One region of the Pseudoalteromonas sp. 1_2015MBL_MicDiv genome, then DNA from elsewhere that is predicted to be linked to it. Evidence: predicted binding sites of a transcription regulator. Region 1 holds the regulator's gene; the other holds the start of a gene.
The links. The regulator LexA, encoded in region 1, represses DNA repair genes until DNA is damaged. The targets are predictions, from matches to a motif close to TACTGTATNNNNATACAGTA.
Positions count from the first base shown of each region.

Region 2: AOR04_RS04680 (YebG family protein) is a predicted target of LexA. The motif match lies at 3,514-3,533, and genes of this name have one in related genera.

Region 1 is NZ_CP012737.1:152,948-161,060, forward strand. Features, by position in the region: gene AOR04_RS00745 (hypothetical protein) at 253-633, shown strand; gene AOR04_RS00750 (PaaI family thioesterase) at 644-1,084, opposite strand; gene AOR04_RS00755 (M12 family metallo-peptidase) at 1,319-2,809, opposite strand; gene lexA (transcriptional repressor LexA) at 3,073-3,690, shown strand; gene coxB (cytochrome c oxidase subunit II) at 4,158-5,300, shown strand; gene ctaD (cytochrome c oxidase subunit I) at 5,300-6,892, shown strand; gene AOR04_RS00775 (cytochrome c oxidase assembly protein) at 6,892-7,422, shown strand; gene AOR04_RS00780 (cytochrome c oxidase subunit 3) at 7,457-8,113, shown strand, end outside.
Region 2 is NZ_CP012737.1:1,042,668-1,050,780, reverse strand. Features, by position in the region: gene fadR (fatty acid metabolism transcriptional regulator FadR) at 1-153, opposite strand, end outside; gene nhaB (sodium/proton antiporter NhaB) at 458-2,038, shown strand; gene dsbB (disulfide bond formation protein DsbB) at 2,143-2,661, shown strand; gene AOR04_RS04690 (DUF6170 family protein) at 2,667-2,969, shown strand; gene AOR04_RS04685 (ComEA family DNA-binding protein) at 2,986-3,282, opposite strand; gene AOR04_RS04680 (YebG family protein) at 3,585-3,902, shown strand; gene putP (sodium/proline symporter PutP) at 4,014-5,492, opposite strand; gene AOR04_RS04670 (EAL and HDOD domain-containing protein) at 5,824-7,047, shown strand; gene AOR04_RS04665 (MlaA family lipoprotein) at 7,094-7,825, opposite strand; gene ccmI (c-type cytochrome biogenesis protein CcmI) at 7,835-8,113, opposite strand, start outside.

The DNA.
Region 1 (8,113 bases):
AGTCAAGGTTATTTTTTATACTTTTTTAAACAATAATTCACTTAATTTTAATCCTCAAAGGTCAACAGGCCATGGAGTTTATAAAAAAGTATTGTTTGTACTTAAAAATGATAAATATTAAATAATGGATTATAAATGCGTAAAACTATCTATTTACCATATAAAACAGCTTATATTACATAGTTGATTTGGTATAAAAGTAAAACTGCGTTAAAGTTTGCGGTGTAATCATTAGAGGATAAATACTAAACAATGTCGGAAATTCAATTTTTAAATGTAGATCTAGAGCTTGAATCAAAGCAGGATATTAGCGTGCTAGTGGCAGACTTAAAAAAAGTCGCTACAGTTTTACATTATGACAAAGACGAATACCGTCAGTTAGCCCGCATTGAAGCTACAGGTGAAGTAGGTACACCAGATAAAGCAATTAACCATATCTGTGAGCTTATTGAATCGTGTTCGCGTAATGCGTTAAAGCAATGGCTAAGTTGTTCACGTAGAACATTTGATATTGGTTTTGAATCAGGCACATCGCCTAAGTGTTTTAACCAAGCTTTAGATGCAGATACATTATTACGTATATCTGCTATTGGTGCGGGTATGGAAATTACAATTTACCCAATCGAAAAGTAACAGTAAGTAATTATCTTCGCTCTACTACGGCTGCGGTCATTCTTGATACGCAGCAAAGCTCGTTTCGACTATTAGTAATTTTTATTTCCCAGACTGAACTACGCTTACCAATATGAAACGCTTTTGCGGTGGCTGTTAAAGTACCATTACGAGATGCTTTTAAGTGACTGGCGCTAATTTCTTGTCCGACACAATAAAACTGAGTGAAGTCGACTACGAAGTTAGCTGCATAACTTGCCACTGTTTCGGCAAGCACTACGTTGGCTCCTCCATGCACCATGCCCATTGGATTATGATGCGCTGGTATGGCAGGCATAGTTGCTACGAGGTAATCATCACCAATTTCGGTAATTTCAATTCCCATGGTTTTCATTAGTGTACCTTGGCCGTTTATACCCTCATCTAGCTGTTTGCAAAACTCTAAAGTAACAGGTTGATACCAAATACTCATAAGCTTACCTTTTAAAATAGTAGTAAAAATATGGCTTATATTTTCATAAAGTTAAGATAATGAAAATAAAAAAGTGGATCTAAATTTATAGCCAGATAGCGTGAGGCGGATAGTAAGAAGTAATAATAGGGATATCGTAGTTTATTGATACAATCGAGCAGTAAAGAAGAAATCGCCCTAGGCTAAATATAAGCAAGCAGCATAATGTTACTTGCTTATACTTAGCCAGATCTTTTATTGGTAACTAGCTATTAACTCGACATTACTAAAAGCACTGTAGCCTTTAATCATAATAGAGTAATTACCAGTGCGGGTGTCGCTACAGCTTTCATTATTTCCGTTTTTATACGGTCGGCAATCGTAGTTACTGCTCGTTGCAATTGCATTATATTTTACATGTAGGTCAACATCCCCAGTGCCATTAGAGGTCGAAAATGTGACTTGCTCAGCTTCACTTGGCACTGTAAAAGTAAACAATTGCTCACTGTTTCGATCACCACTAACAACGATAGATTGGTTATTTTGCAGTGTATTGTTATTTACCGGTGGGCTAGATGCAGATCTAAAATTTGCAATTGTGGGGTTTGTTAAATTTAAGACTCTAGCGTTATCGTGTTTTGATGGAGTTCCCATAACACTTCCGCTGTATGATTTGTTTGGATTTGACCAGTAATTGATTCTTGTGCAGTTATTTGTGCAGTTATAAGCCATTACTGAACGCCATTGTGATTGAGGTTGCTGATAACCATGGCCGAACGAATAAGGAGATGTTGATGGATCGTTTTCAGGGTTATGACGAGCACCTTGTAAATGACCAATTTCATGACCGAAAGAGTAATAGCCGGTTGCACAGTCATAATCAACCATCGCAAATGCGCTGTTAGCATTTGCACCAATTGCTTTGGCTTGGCCACAGTAGCCGTTAACGTCGTTTATTAATATGACTACATCAGCACCGTATTGATCTCGTAGTGTGTGCGCTTCATCCATATAACCATCGTTTTTGGTAGCTAAACGATTTAAATCCGTACCTGAATTTGTAGCTTCAGTATAATTAACTCGGCTTACATGGGCCAAACTAACAACTGCGTTGACACCTGAGTTTTGGTAACCCTGATTAGTCTCTACTATTGCAAGATCAATCAAGCTATTAATATCACTAGATTTTTGTTCTGCGGCTGGGGTGTATAAAACGAGTAAGCTAATATTGCTTTGCGCGTTAGTTGCCATAGCTGTTTGGAAGCTTTGTTCTGTTAAAATTTGTTCACTGATTGAAATAGTGTTGCTAGATTGCTGATAATCGGGTGCATGCTCAGCAGGTTGCTTGGCAGGATCTAATTCAATAAAATTATGATCAGAATGTTTATTCGGTTGCAATTTATAAACATGTTCATTTACCTTTATCGTACCAGAAATCCCCTTTGTAGATTTTATCAGTGTTACTTCGTCACCATCTAAGCTTTTACCTACCCAAATTAAGTTACCAGTTGCTGATGTACTTGCTGTACTTTTGATAAATTCAATGTCACTTCCCTGAACAGGTAAAAAGAATGCATTGGTTTTTGCGCTTAGTTCGAAAAGCGGTTGTCCAAATTGAGATTGAGCATTACCTTCTTTATTAATGTTTTGCGTAAAGTTAGAGTGTTGCACTTCGAAAAGTGGGACTTGGGCATACGCATAGCCGCTAAACAATAAGCCAATAAACAATGGTGAATATTTTTTCATTTGATAATCCTTTTAAGTGTTTGTACACATAAAGTGTACATGTTAATAAGTTGTTTTCAATTTATTAACATGTGGCTGTCATCAAATTAGCCCTTAATCGTAAATATAAAGATACAAATGTTTATTTTATGTAAGCAGTCGTTGTTTCTACATAAGTGTAAAAGTGATTTATTAACAGCAAGCAATCAATGTAATTTAAATTTGCGATTTTTATTTAACTGTATATACTCACAGTTAAATGTACTGTATGGAAAACCAGTTGTATGCGACCATTAACGAAGCGCCAAGCTCAAATTCTCGAATTAGTTAAAGTTTTTATTAAAGACACTGGTATGCCTCCTACACGTGCTGAAATTGCACAAACATTAGGCTTTAAAAGTGCCAATGCTGCTGAAGAGCATTTAAAAGCGCTTGCTAAAAAAGGTGCTATTAAGATGAAACCAGGTGCAAGCCGAGGTATTCAACTTGTTGAGGAAGAAGAGCCTGAACAGTTAGGTTTACCTCTTATCGGGCGAGTCGCAGCGGGAGAGCCTATTTTGGCGCAAGAGCACGTTGAGAGTCATTGTAAAATTGATCCATTAATGTTTAAACCAGCTGCTGATTTTTTATTGCGCGTTAACGGTATGAGCATGAAAGATATAGGTATTATGGATGGTGATTTGTTAGCTGTGCATAAAACTCAAGTTGCAGAAAATGGACAAGTTGTAGTTGCTCGTGTTGATGATGATGTTACCGTAAAGCGGTTTGAAAAAGCAGGCCGAAAAGTATTATTGCATGCTGAGAATGACGACTTTTCGCCAATTGAAGTTGATCTAGAAAATGAATCTTTTAATATAGAAGGTTTAGCCGTTGGAGTTATAAGAAACGCTGATTGGATGTAGTTTTTAATTTATTTTTATAAATGCGTGCTTTTTAGCACGCATTTTTGTTTTAACATTAGCACTAAAAATATGACGTAAACAGCCAACTAATTATTTTAGCTGTAAATTTTTTTGCACTTATATTTCCCCCTCCGAATACGTTAAACCCCTTTGTTTTGCTCATATTTTGAACTTCCTGTTGACTAGTTGATTACTGACTTTTTATTAATTACTCAATATCACCTGATTGTTTTTTATACTAAAACTTGCTTGTTGTTCGTTTTTTAGCTAATTATTAATGTGCTGAGCTAATAATAACTCACAGCTTTTTAGTTTTGAGAACACACAATATACACAAACTCGTTGTTGGCGCAGCAAAACCAATCAATATTAAATAAGATTGGCTAAAAAAATAAAAATAACGAATTGGCGTTTAAGCCGTATGCCTCTTCGCTTTGCATTCGCAATAGCATCAAAGGAGCCGTCACATGGGTAAACTGACCTCTACCTTGTGGCTTATATTATGTGTTTTTTCGCACTCAGTTTTGGCGAACAGCCAATACAATATGCGCAAAGGCGTAACCGATATAAGCAATAATGTATATCAGCTGCACATGACCATATTTATAATATGTTGTGTGATTGGGGTGATAGTGTTCGCAATTATGTTTTGGGCACTTATTCATCACCGTAAATCTAAAGGGGCTGTACCTGCCCAATTTCACGAAAGCACTAAAGTAGAAATACTTTGGACTGCAATTCCGTTTGTTATTTTAATTGCTATGGCAGTACCAGCCACTAAAACCCTTATTGCAATGGAAGATGCCAGCAAAGCTGATCTCACTATTAAAATTACGGGTTCGCAATGGAAATGGCATTATGAATATATGGGCGAAGATGTAGAGTTCTACTCTATTTTGTCTACCCCGCAAGATGAAATAGCGAATCTTGCAGATAAAAACCCTAACTACTTACTTGAGGTTGATAAGCCTCTTGTACTGCCAATAAATCAAAAAGTACGATTTTTAATGACTTCTGATGATGTTATTCACTCTTGGTGGGTACCTGATTTTGCAGTTAAAAAAGATGCGAACCCCGGCTTTATAAACGAAACATGGACCAATATTAACGAAGAAGGTACTTACCGAGGCCAATGTGCCGAGCTGTGTGGTAAAGATCATGGCTTCATGCCTGTTGTGGTGGTTGCTAAATCTGAGGCTGATTTTAAAACATGGTTAGCAGATGCAAAGCAGGCTAAACAAAAAGCAGCATTAGCAGATGCCGCATTACTTGATAAAACCCTCCCAAAAGAAGAGTTAATGACTTTAGGCGAACAAGTATATATGGCTAATTGTGCAGCGTGCCATCAGCCTACGGGCATGGGGTTACCGGGTGTATTTCCTGCACTTAAAGGCAGTCCGATAGTGCTTGGCGATATAAAAGATCACATTGATGTAGTTATCCATGGACGACCCGGTACGGCAATGCAAGCTTTTGCCAAGCAGTTATCTATAAAGCAATTAGCTGCGGTTATTACTTATAAACGTAATGCGTGGGGTAATGATACGGGTGATGTTATTCAACCGAGTCAAATACAGACAGCACTTGATGCCAAAGTGGAGGCGAACTAATGAGTAGCATAGTAGAACAACCTAACGCCAATGAAGCTCATCATGCTCATCACCCAGCTAAAGGTTTTAAACGCTGGCTTTACACAACTAATCATAAAGATATAGGTAGTTTATATTTAATTTTTTCGCTGACCATGTTCTTAATTGGTGGCGCAATGGCTATGGTGATCAGAGCTGAACTATTTCAACCAGGTTTACAGTTGGTCGACCCTCACTTTTTTAATCAAATGACCACAGTGCATGGTTTAATTATGGTGTTTGGTGCGGTTATGCCAGCCTTTACAGGCCTTGCTAACTGGATGATACCACTCATGATTGGCGCGCCAGATATGGCATTGCCAAGAATGAATAACTGGAGCTTTTGGATTTTACCGTTTGCGTTCTTAATCCTATTGGCATCGTTATTTATGCCTGGTGGGGGTCCTGCATTTGGTTGGACTTTTTATGCACCACTGTCCACAACATACAGTAATGATAATACTGCATTGTTTGTATTTGCCGTACATATTATGGGAATTAGCTCAATAATGGGCGCAATCAATGTGATTGTAACCATAGTGAACTTACGTGCCCCAGGCATGACATGGATGAAGTTGCCCTTATTTGTATGGACGTGGTTAATTACTGCCTTTTTATTAATAGCGGTAATGCCAGTACTTGCAGGGGCTGTCACTATGGTACTTACCGATAAGTACTTTGCGACCAGCTTTTTTGATGCCGCAGGCGGTGGCGACCCGGTGATGTTCCAACACATTTTTTGGTTTTTTGGTCACCCCGAAGTATACATAATGATTCTTCCTGCCTTTGGCATTATATCTACAATAGTACCTACCTTTTCTCGTAAAAAACTTTTTGGTTATGCCTCAATGGTATACGCCACATCCTCCATAGCACTATTGAGCTTTATTGTATGGGCTCATCATATGTTTACTACTGGGATGCCGGTCGCTGGCGAGTTGTTTTTTATGTACGCGACCATGCTTATATCGGTACCTACAGGAGTAAAAGTATTTAATTGGGTTGCCACAATGTGGAAAGGCTCAATAACTTTTGAAGTGCCAATGCTTTTTAGTATTGCGTTTATTGTGCTGTTTACCTTAGGTGGCTTTTCGGGGTTGATGCTGGCAATTACACCTGCTGACTTTCAGTACCACGATACTTATTTTGTAGTGGCGCATTTTCATTATGTATTAGTAACAGGGGCTGTATTTTCGATAATGGCGGGGGCCTATTACTGGCTGCCCAAGTGGACGGGCAATATGTTTAATATCACGCTAGCTAAATGGCATTTTTGGCTATCGCTGGTGAGTGTGAACGTATTGTTTTTTCCTATGCATTTTGTAGGGCTTGCCGGTATGCCGCGTCGAATTCCCGATTATGCACTTCAATTTGCCGACTTTAACGCAATCATAAGTATTGGTGGATTTGCCTTTGGTTTATCGCAATTGTTGTTTGTAGTTGTGGTAATTAAATGCGCGCGTGGCGGTGATAAAGTGCCTGCAAAAGTATGGGAAGGGGCAGAAGGTCTTGAGTGGGAAGTTGACTCTCCAGCGCCATATCATACTTTTTCTACGCCGCCGGTAATCAAGTAATGACACACGCACCGCTACTCAAACGTTTGGTACTTATTTGCATAGGCATGTTTGCCTTTGCCTTTGCTTTAGTACCTTTGTATGACGTGTTTTGTGATGTAACAGGGCTTAATGGAAAGCCTTCGCTTGAGCAAGCAGAGCAAAGTACACAAATAGTACAAAACCGAGAAGTTGGCGTTAGCTTTACTACCCACGCACAAAGTGGTGCACCGTTTGAAGTTAAATCAAAAGAATACAGTTTAGTGGTAAAACCCGGTGCAATGCGTGAAGTAATGTTTAGTGCAAAAAATAACAGCAACCTAGATAAAGTAATGCAGGCTGTACCATCAGTTTCGCCAGGTAAAGCGGCAAAGTATTTACATAAAATAGCCTGTTTTTGCTTTGATCAGCAACCTCTAAAAGCAGGGGAAGAACTTGAATTTAAATTGCTTTTTTATGTTGATACCGCACTGCCAAGCGACATTGAAGAATTAACTTTATCTTATACCGTATTTGATATTAGTGAACAGCTGGTGGCAAGTAATAACTAGCTTTTTAAACTAGTGTGAAACTAGGAGTAATAAAATGAATCAAGAATATGAGCATTATTATGTACCAGAACAAAGCCCGTGGCCTATTGTGGGCGCTATTGCATTGTTTTTTATTGCAGTAGGGGCCGGCTTAACAGTTATGAGTGTAGGCAAAGAAGGAGGTAGCGGGGTTTACCTGCTTTATACCGGTATTGCTGTACTTGTGTATATGTTGTTTAGCTGGTTTAAAAATGTAATTAGTGAATCGGACCAAGGTCTGTACTCAGCACAAATGGATCGCTCTTTTAGACAAGGTATGAGCTGGTTTATTTTTTCTGAAGTTATGTTTTTTATGGCCTTTTTTGGTGCGCTTTTTTATGCACGGGTATTGTCGGTACCTTGGCTTGGAGGCGCAGGCAATAATGCAATGACTAACGAGGTATTATGGCCTACTTTTGAAGCCGTTTGGCCGCTAGTTTCAACACCTGCTGGCGAAACTACTCAAGCTATGGGCTGGCAAGGCTTACCACTTATAAATACCTTAATACTGCTTACTTCCTCAGTTACTTTACATTTTGCCCACGTAGCGATGGAAAACAATAAACGCACTCCACTTAAGGTTTTTTTAGGCGCTACTATTTTATTGGGCGTTTGCTTTTTAGGGCTGCAAGTTGAGGAGTACATGCATGCATATAATGACCTTAATCTAACG
Region 2 (8,113 bases), 890 kb from region 1:
TTCTCGTAAAGTTGTTCTTGTGACACCAATTAACTCTGAGAGCTCTCGCTCGGCAGGTAGAATTGAACCTGGAGGGAAATCGCCATTCCAAATAGACTCAACTATATATTCTTCAGCAAATCCTGCTGGGCTTTTCGCTTTAAAAATTCTCATTCAATTCCCACTCGAAGTAATCTACAACTTATCGTCTTACACGAATAACTGACTGATTGTACCAGAGGAAGCACAACTAACAAGTAAAGTAAGGTATATTAGTTCAACCAAATGAGTAGAAATTTAATATTTATAAATAATTAAATTTTGATTTTTCTATTTTAGCTACAGTGTATATAAATATAGGCCACATTCACATTAGGTACATTGTTATCACTTGCATATTTTTGTTTACACAAAGCTTTAGCTGAATTAACTTAACAGGCACTAGCTATACATATAAGTACAATAAAAAGGAACACCTATGCAGCAGAGTGTTTTAACTGCAATATTTAAGAATTTTTTAGGTAATGCGCCACAATGGTATAAATATACGATCATTACGTTTCTAATTATTAACCCTATCCTTTTTCAACTAAATCAATACGTGGCAGGCTGGGCGTTAGTATTAGAATTTATATTCACCTTGGCAATGGCACTTAAATGCTATCCACTGCAGCCTGGTGGCTTACTTGTCATTGAAGCCTTATTTATAGGAATGACGACTGCAGGACAAGTTGAACATGAAATAGCACAAAACTTAGATGTAATTTTGCTGTTGATTTTTATGGTCGCCGGCATTTACTTCATGAAAGATTTATTACTCTACATTTTTACGAAACTAGTCGTGTCAGTCAGAAGTAAATCTATTTTATCTTTAGCGTTTACTCTTGCAGCTGCTTTCTTATCTGCATTTTTAGATGCATTAACAGTTATGGCAGTAGTCATTGCCGTTGCAATGGGATTTTACAGTATTTATCACAAAGTTGCGTCAGGAAAAGACTCCAACAGCGAACATGATATAAATGATGATAATCAAGTAAAAGAAGTTAATCGCCAAGAACTCGAAGAGTTTCGTGCTTTTTTACGTAACCTATTAATGCATGCATCTATTGGCACTGCACTCGGTGGTGTTTGTACTATGGTTGGAGAGCCTCAAAATTTAATTATTGCTGAGCGAGCGAGTTGGCAGTTTGGTGAGTTTTTCTTAAGAATGCTCCCTATCACCTTGCCTGTATTTTTTGCTGGTTTATTAACTACTTTTGTTCTGGAAAAAACAAAAGCCTTTGGGTATGGCGCTAAATTACCTAAAAAAATTCACACTATTTTAAAAAATCACGCTGAAGGGCTTGATAGTAAACGAACTAAACGCGATAAAGTTAACTTAACTATCCAAGCGTTCATTGCGGTATGGCTTATTGTCGGTTTAGCAATGCATTTAGCCGCTGTTGGGTTAATAGGTTTATCAGTGATTATATTGGCAACTGCCTCTGCCGGTATTATTGAAGAACATCAACTAGGAAAAGCATTTGAGGAAGCTCTGCCATTTACAGCGCTTTTATGTGTGTTTTTTGCCGTTGTTGCCGTTATTATAGACCAACACCTATTCACACCTGTTATTGCTTGGGTACTTACATTTGAAGGGCAATTACAATTAGTCATGTTCTTTATCGCCAATGGGTTACTCTCCATGGTAAGCGATAATGTATTTGTTGGTACTGTGTATATAAACGAAGTTGCAGCGGCACTGAAATCTGGGGAAATTACCCGTGATCAATTCGACCTTTTAGCTGTTGCTATTAATACAGGTACCAATTTACCAAGTGTTGCGACTCCAAACGGTCAAGCTGCATTTTTATTTTTGCTTACATCAACACTTGCCCCAGTACTGCGTTTGTCCTATGGGAGAATGGTTTACATGGCATTACCATATACAATCGTGTTAACTACTATAGGGCTTACCTTTACTTACATAGGTTTAAGCGATATGACCGAACTAATGTATCAATGGGGCTGGATAGATCATCATGTAGCGACCATAGGGGCTGCATCAAGTAGTCACTAATCTCATCTTAAAAAAAGCTACTTCGGTAGCTTTTTTTTCCTTTTTGTTGCTGCGTACTTTATCCTACGCCATAATATATCGTCTTATTTAAGCGTGGAATTTTTATGAACTGGCTTGCACAATTACCGACTCAACGTACTCCGTGGATTTTATTCACCGTTATTGTTTTTTTACTTGAAGTAACCGCCCTTTTCTTTCAATACAAAATGGGGTTAGCACCTTGCATAATGTGTATTTATCAACGTACCGCAGTACTAGGGTTACTTAGCGCTGGTATTATTGGCTCAATTAAACCGCAAAACAAAGTAGTCAGAATAGCGGCTTACTTAACTTGGGGCGTATCAAGTGTTTGGGGATACCTGATTGCTCAAGAACATATAGATATGCAAACCACCACAGACCCTTTTGCTTTTAGCTGTGAATTTGAACCTAATTTCCCATCATTTTTACCATTGCATGAGTGGATCCCTAGCTTTTTTCAGGCAACTGGTGATTGTGGAAATATAGACTGGCAATTTTTGGGTTTGAGTATGCCCGCTTGGATGGAAATCATATTTGGACTATTTGCTAGTGTATTTTTTATAGTGATTAGTAGTCGTTTACTTTTTAAAAGATCGGTTTAATTAGTATGTTTACTTTTTTTTCGAGTCAAATTATAGAATTAAAACATTTAAAAGTACGCGAAAGGCAAGCCGTTATAGCCCTATCGCTAGGTCTGATCTCACCTACTGAACGCGTGTTATTACGTATAATAAAGCTTATATTATTAAGCCCACTGTTTTTAATATTTACCCTATTTGAAGGCTGGGTAGTTATTCCATTTTTAATGCTTGGTGTACTTTGTTATCCATTATTAACTACGCCTATCGAAATTAATTTTGCCAAAAAAAATCTTAGTAAAGCATTAAAAGAATATGATCAGGGCGCTTAGAAGCGCCCTAACCCACTTATAATGTTATTTTATCTTTTAGCTTAGTTATTAACTTTTTTCCTACACCTTTCACTTTCGCTAAATCGTTTACTTCAGTAAACTCTCCATTTGCTTCCCTATAATCAACTATTGCTTGTGCTTTTTTCTTCCCTATTCCTGGTAGCTTAGCGAGCATACTCGCATTAGCATCATTAATACTTACAACATCATATTTAGGCATTTCTTTGACCACATCAACTACCTGTGAAAACGCTGCAGTAGTCGGGAGCAAACATAATATACTTATGAATAAGAGTTTTTGTAAAAGACGCATTTATTTTCCTTATTGTACTTTCGAATTATTAAATTTTGCTCAGGAAATAGTAAAATAAAAATAGCTCATTATATAAAATCACCTAAACACATGATCACTATTATCCGAAATCCTAAAATGCAGCTGGTACAACAAGTGATTTATTAAATAAAGTAAAGTTACAGTTTTTTGTCAAATCTTAAATAAACTAAAAATTAATATCAGATACTTGCAAATTACACCACAAACCATTACTGTACATAAAAACAGTAATCTAATGGTTTTCATAAACCACATTGCCACGCAAGCTTGCAGGAGAAATCATGGCTGTTGTTGTTAAATATGTTGTAGAACGAAACGGAGTCGAGCGCATGACGTTTACTACTAAAAAAGAAGCTGATGCTTATGACAAAATGCTCGATATTGCTGAGTCGCTTGAGCTAATGTTAGAAAAGGTAGATGTGCCATTAAGCGAGCAACAAATAGAGTCACTTGCTTTAGAAATAGCAAAGAGTAAAGAAGACTTTATGACTATATTAAAAGGTGGCAAAGACCCAGTTGTCACCAAAGCCCCAACAAAAACTAAAAAGTCAGATAACGTTGCATCAACTGAAGACAACAACGATAAAAAAGCAAGTTAACTAGCCGTTTGCTCCCTATTGGATGAGTTAAGCTAAATAAAAAAGGGAGCAACTAAGTTGCTCCCTTTTTTATTGCTTACCACTTATTTTAAAATAGGTGGTAATTGCTATTTAAAGCTCTTTCTCTACTTCATCAAATAAAGCAGTGATGTTTTGCTCTGGCTCTTTTGTTACTAAGCTGATAACAACAATTGCGATGCAAGATAAAATAAAGCCAGGTACAATTTCGTACATAAAGCTACTTAAGCTTTCGCCATTAATAGTGAATGGGCCATAAATCCAAATTAGCACAGTAAATGCACCCACTAACATACCCGATAATGCACCGGCAAAGTTCATGCGTTTCCAATAAAGGCTAAATAAAACCAATGGTCCAAACGCGGCGCCAAAGCCTGCCCAAGCATTACTTACTAAATCTAAAATAGAGCTATCTCTGTCGTAAGCTAAGTAAATGGCAAACATAGCAACTATAGCAACACTGATACGGCCAACAGCCACTAGCTCTTTATCACTCGCCTCTTTACGCAAAAATGTTTTGTAAAAATCTTCTGTTAGTGAACTTGAACTCACTAATAACTGAGATGAGATTGTGCTCATAATTGCAGCTAATATAGCGGCAAGTAAAAAGCCTGCTATTAGTGGATGAAATAAAAGCTCTGAAAGCACTAAGAAAATAGTTTCTGGGTCTTTGACCGTAATATTATTTTCGTATGTGTAAGCGGCGCCAAAAATACCAGTAGCAACTGCACCAACAGCAGCAACAATCATCCAAGTCATACCTATACGACGCGCTGTGGGCATCTCCTTCACACTACGAACAGACATAAAGCGCACAATAATATGAGGCTGTCCAAAGTATCCCAACCCCCAAGCCATTGCTGAAATAATCCCTAAAGTAGACCCTGCACCTATCCAATTAAGCATTTCGGGGTTTACACTATGTAAAGTGGACTCTAAAGGCTGTTCTAAAAGTGAGTAGGTTACACAAGGCACTAAAATTAGTGCGATGAACATAATACAACCTTGAACAAAGTCAGTTAAGCTGACGGCTAAAAAACCACCAAACAAAGTATATAAAACAACAACACCTGTAGTGATATACAAACCCATCTCATAACTTAGCCCAAATGAGCTTTCAAATAATTTACCGCCGGCAACAACACCAGAAGAGGTATAAAGCGTAAAGAAAACAATAATAACTACTGCAGATACAACGCGTAGTAAGTTAGATTTGTCGTTAAAACGATTTGAAAAATAATCTGGAATAGTAATCGAGTCATTTGCTTTTTCTGTATAAACTCTGAGTCTTGGAGCTACTAAAAAATAGTTTAACCAAGCACCTGCGATCAAACCAATCGCTATCCATGTACTGCTAAATCCACTTACAAACATTGCACCAGGCAAGCCCATTAAAATCCAACCACTCATGTCAGATGCGCCAGCAGATAATGCAGCGACACTGGGGGAAAGGTTTCGCCCACCTAACATGTAACCAGAGACATCGCTTGTAGATTGTTTATATGCATATAGTCCGATACCTAGCATTACAACAAAATATAACGCCAGTGAAATAATCATTCCTGTTTCCAAATTAGCCTCCGCACATTTAATAATACCAAGCTTTTAATCCGAATATTGACTCTTAAAATTTTATAATAAAGACAGCATTGAGGTAAAAGCATTCCAGCCGACTATATCATGCCTAATATGGAAATCTCCAACTTGTTACCTTTTCCTAGTTTAAAAATATTCATGCTGCACACTTTTAGAACAACACTATGTAAACTCACAAAATAAAACAGATAAACCCTCTTATTTTTAATGATAATTTATTAATCATGCAAATATACGTAATGCTATTTTGAATGTTTTCCAATATATTATTACAATACCTGCTGACTTTACTCATACGGAATTGTTTATGTACTTTTATGCCGCACGCCAACCGATTTTAAATCGTGAAAAAGAACTCATTGGTTATGAGCTTTTATTTCGCGATGGCGTCGATAATGTGTTTCCCGATATAGATGGTGACGAAGCGACAACACGTTTAATAGAAGGCAGTCAATTCAACTTTGGTTTAGAAGATTTAACTGATAATAAGCCCGCTTATATAAACTTTACGTTGGATACGTTATCAAAAGGTTATCCAACACTACTGGGTAAAGATACAATTGTGGTTGAAATACTCGAAACAGTTCAACCCGGGAAGCGCTTATTAGCAATTGTTAAAGACCTAAAAGATAAAGGGTATACTATTGCACTTGACGATTACATTCATCAGCCTGTGTGGCGTCACTTTTATCCATTTATAGACATCATTAAAATTGATTTCTTAACATGTGATACAAGTACAATAAAAAACGTTATTGACGATATAAAACAACATTCTCATATTAAATTACTTGCCGAAAAAGTTGAAACGTATGAAATGTATAGCTTGGCATTAGAACTCGGTTTTGATTATTTTCAGGGATTCTTCTTTTCAAAACCCGAGATGGTGCAAAGTAAAGCATTGCCACCATCAGAGATGGCATTAGCTGAATTACTGTATGAAACCTCAAGTATTGAAATAGATCTTAAAAAAATCACTAATGTATTTGAGCGTGATGTAAATCTATCTTATAAGCTTCTTAGGTATTCAAACTCTGCTGCCTTTGCAAGGCGTGCTGAAATCAGTACAATTAAGCAGGCACTTATTGTGCTTGGCGCTAGCGAAATTAAAAAGCTCTTATCATTACTTTTTGCTGCGCAAGTATCTGCAGATAAGCCCGTTGAATTAATCAAATTATCCTTAACCCGAGCACGTTTTGGTGAATTACTCGCTATTTCTCATGGCCAATTTAAAGATACTGGCATGGCTTTTTTAACCGGTATGATGTCTCTAATGGATGCTATTTTAGATGAGAGTATGGAAAGCGTAATGCAGAAATTACCTTTATCTAACGAAATAAAAGCAGCATTACTCGATAACGAAGGTTTATTGGCACAATACCTAAACCTAGTTAAGTATTATGAGCAAGCAAACTGGTCAGCTGCCAACGACATAACTACAGAACTAAACCTTGGTGAAAAAGTACCTGATGCCTACCATGAAGCGCTAGCTTGGGTCGATGAGCAAATGCATTTAATGATTCACGAATAATAACAACGCCAGCATTTAGCTGGCGTTTTTGTTTGCTGGTGTTGGGTTATAAGCTTTCTAAAAAGTCTTCATCAAAATCAGCGGGCTCTTCTTTGATTGGCGGGTTACCATCGTATAGTTCATAAATTTGACGCTGGAAATAAATATCTTTCACAAACAAGTATGGATCAAGTGAATCATTTAATAGCCCCTCTTGAGGGATTAATGAGGCGCGCGCTTCCACTGCCTTTAAAACAAACACTAGAATAGTTTGTGGAGTCGTTAATGCTACCTCAGGTAGTACAAAGTTATCGACGACATCACCCGTTAAGTTACGCACTGTTTTTGGCCCCATAGCAGGCAGCATTAAATAAGCGCCATCGCCCACCCCCCACACACCCAAGGTCTGTCCAAAGTCTTCATCTACAACTTCAAGGCCTAATGAGCTGGCAACATCAAACAAACCAAATATGCCAACAGTAGAATTAACTAAAAAACGCGCAAGGCTAACACTTGCATTACCCGGCTTACCTTGCAGGCCGGCATTTATCATATCTACAGGAGCCGTTATATTGTCGGTAAAATGGACAACGCTCTGGCGTACAGGTACAGGTGTAACTGTCATGTAACCAACTGCTGCGGGGCGCAACAAGTATGCATCGAGTACATCCATATTAAAGTCATATAATGGACGATTAATACTTTGCAGAGGATCTCTCTCATCTACTTTACTTTGTGGTACTTGAGCACAACCGGCCAGTACCAATAAACATAAAAAAGTAAAACTATGCTTTAACATCTAACGTCCTTAAGGTATTAATGTATCAATTTGAAGTTGGTAGTCACTTACACTTTCACGCTTTAACGACTGTGAATGACCTTCTAGCTCACCAGAACTTGGCATAACCGAGTCATCTATAGAAATACGCGCCGAAATAATAATATTTTCGGCACTCGATAAGTTAAGCCCTGCAACCATTGCACTACTATCACTCAACTCGACTGTAATTGGAAATGAATATTTAGCGAGTTTAACAGCAGCTAATGGCATAGGTGAGCCAGTTGCAGCTTTTGCAAATATAAATAA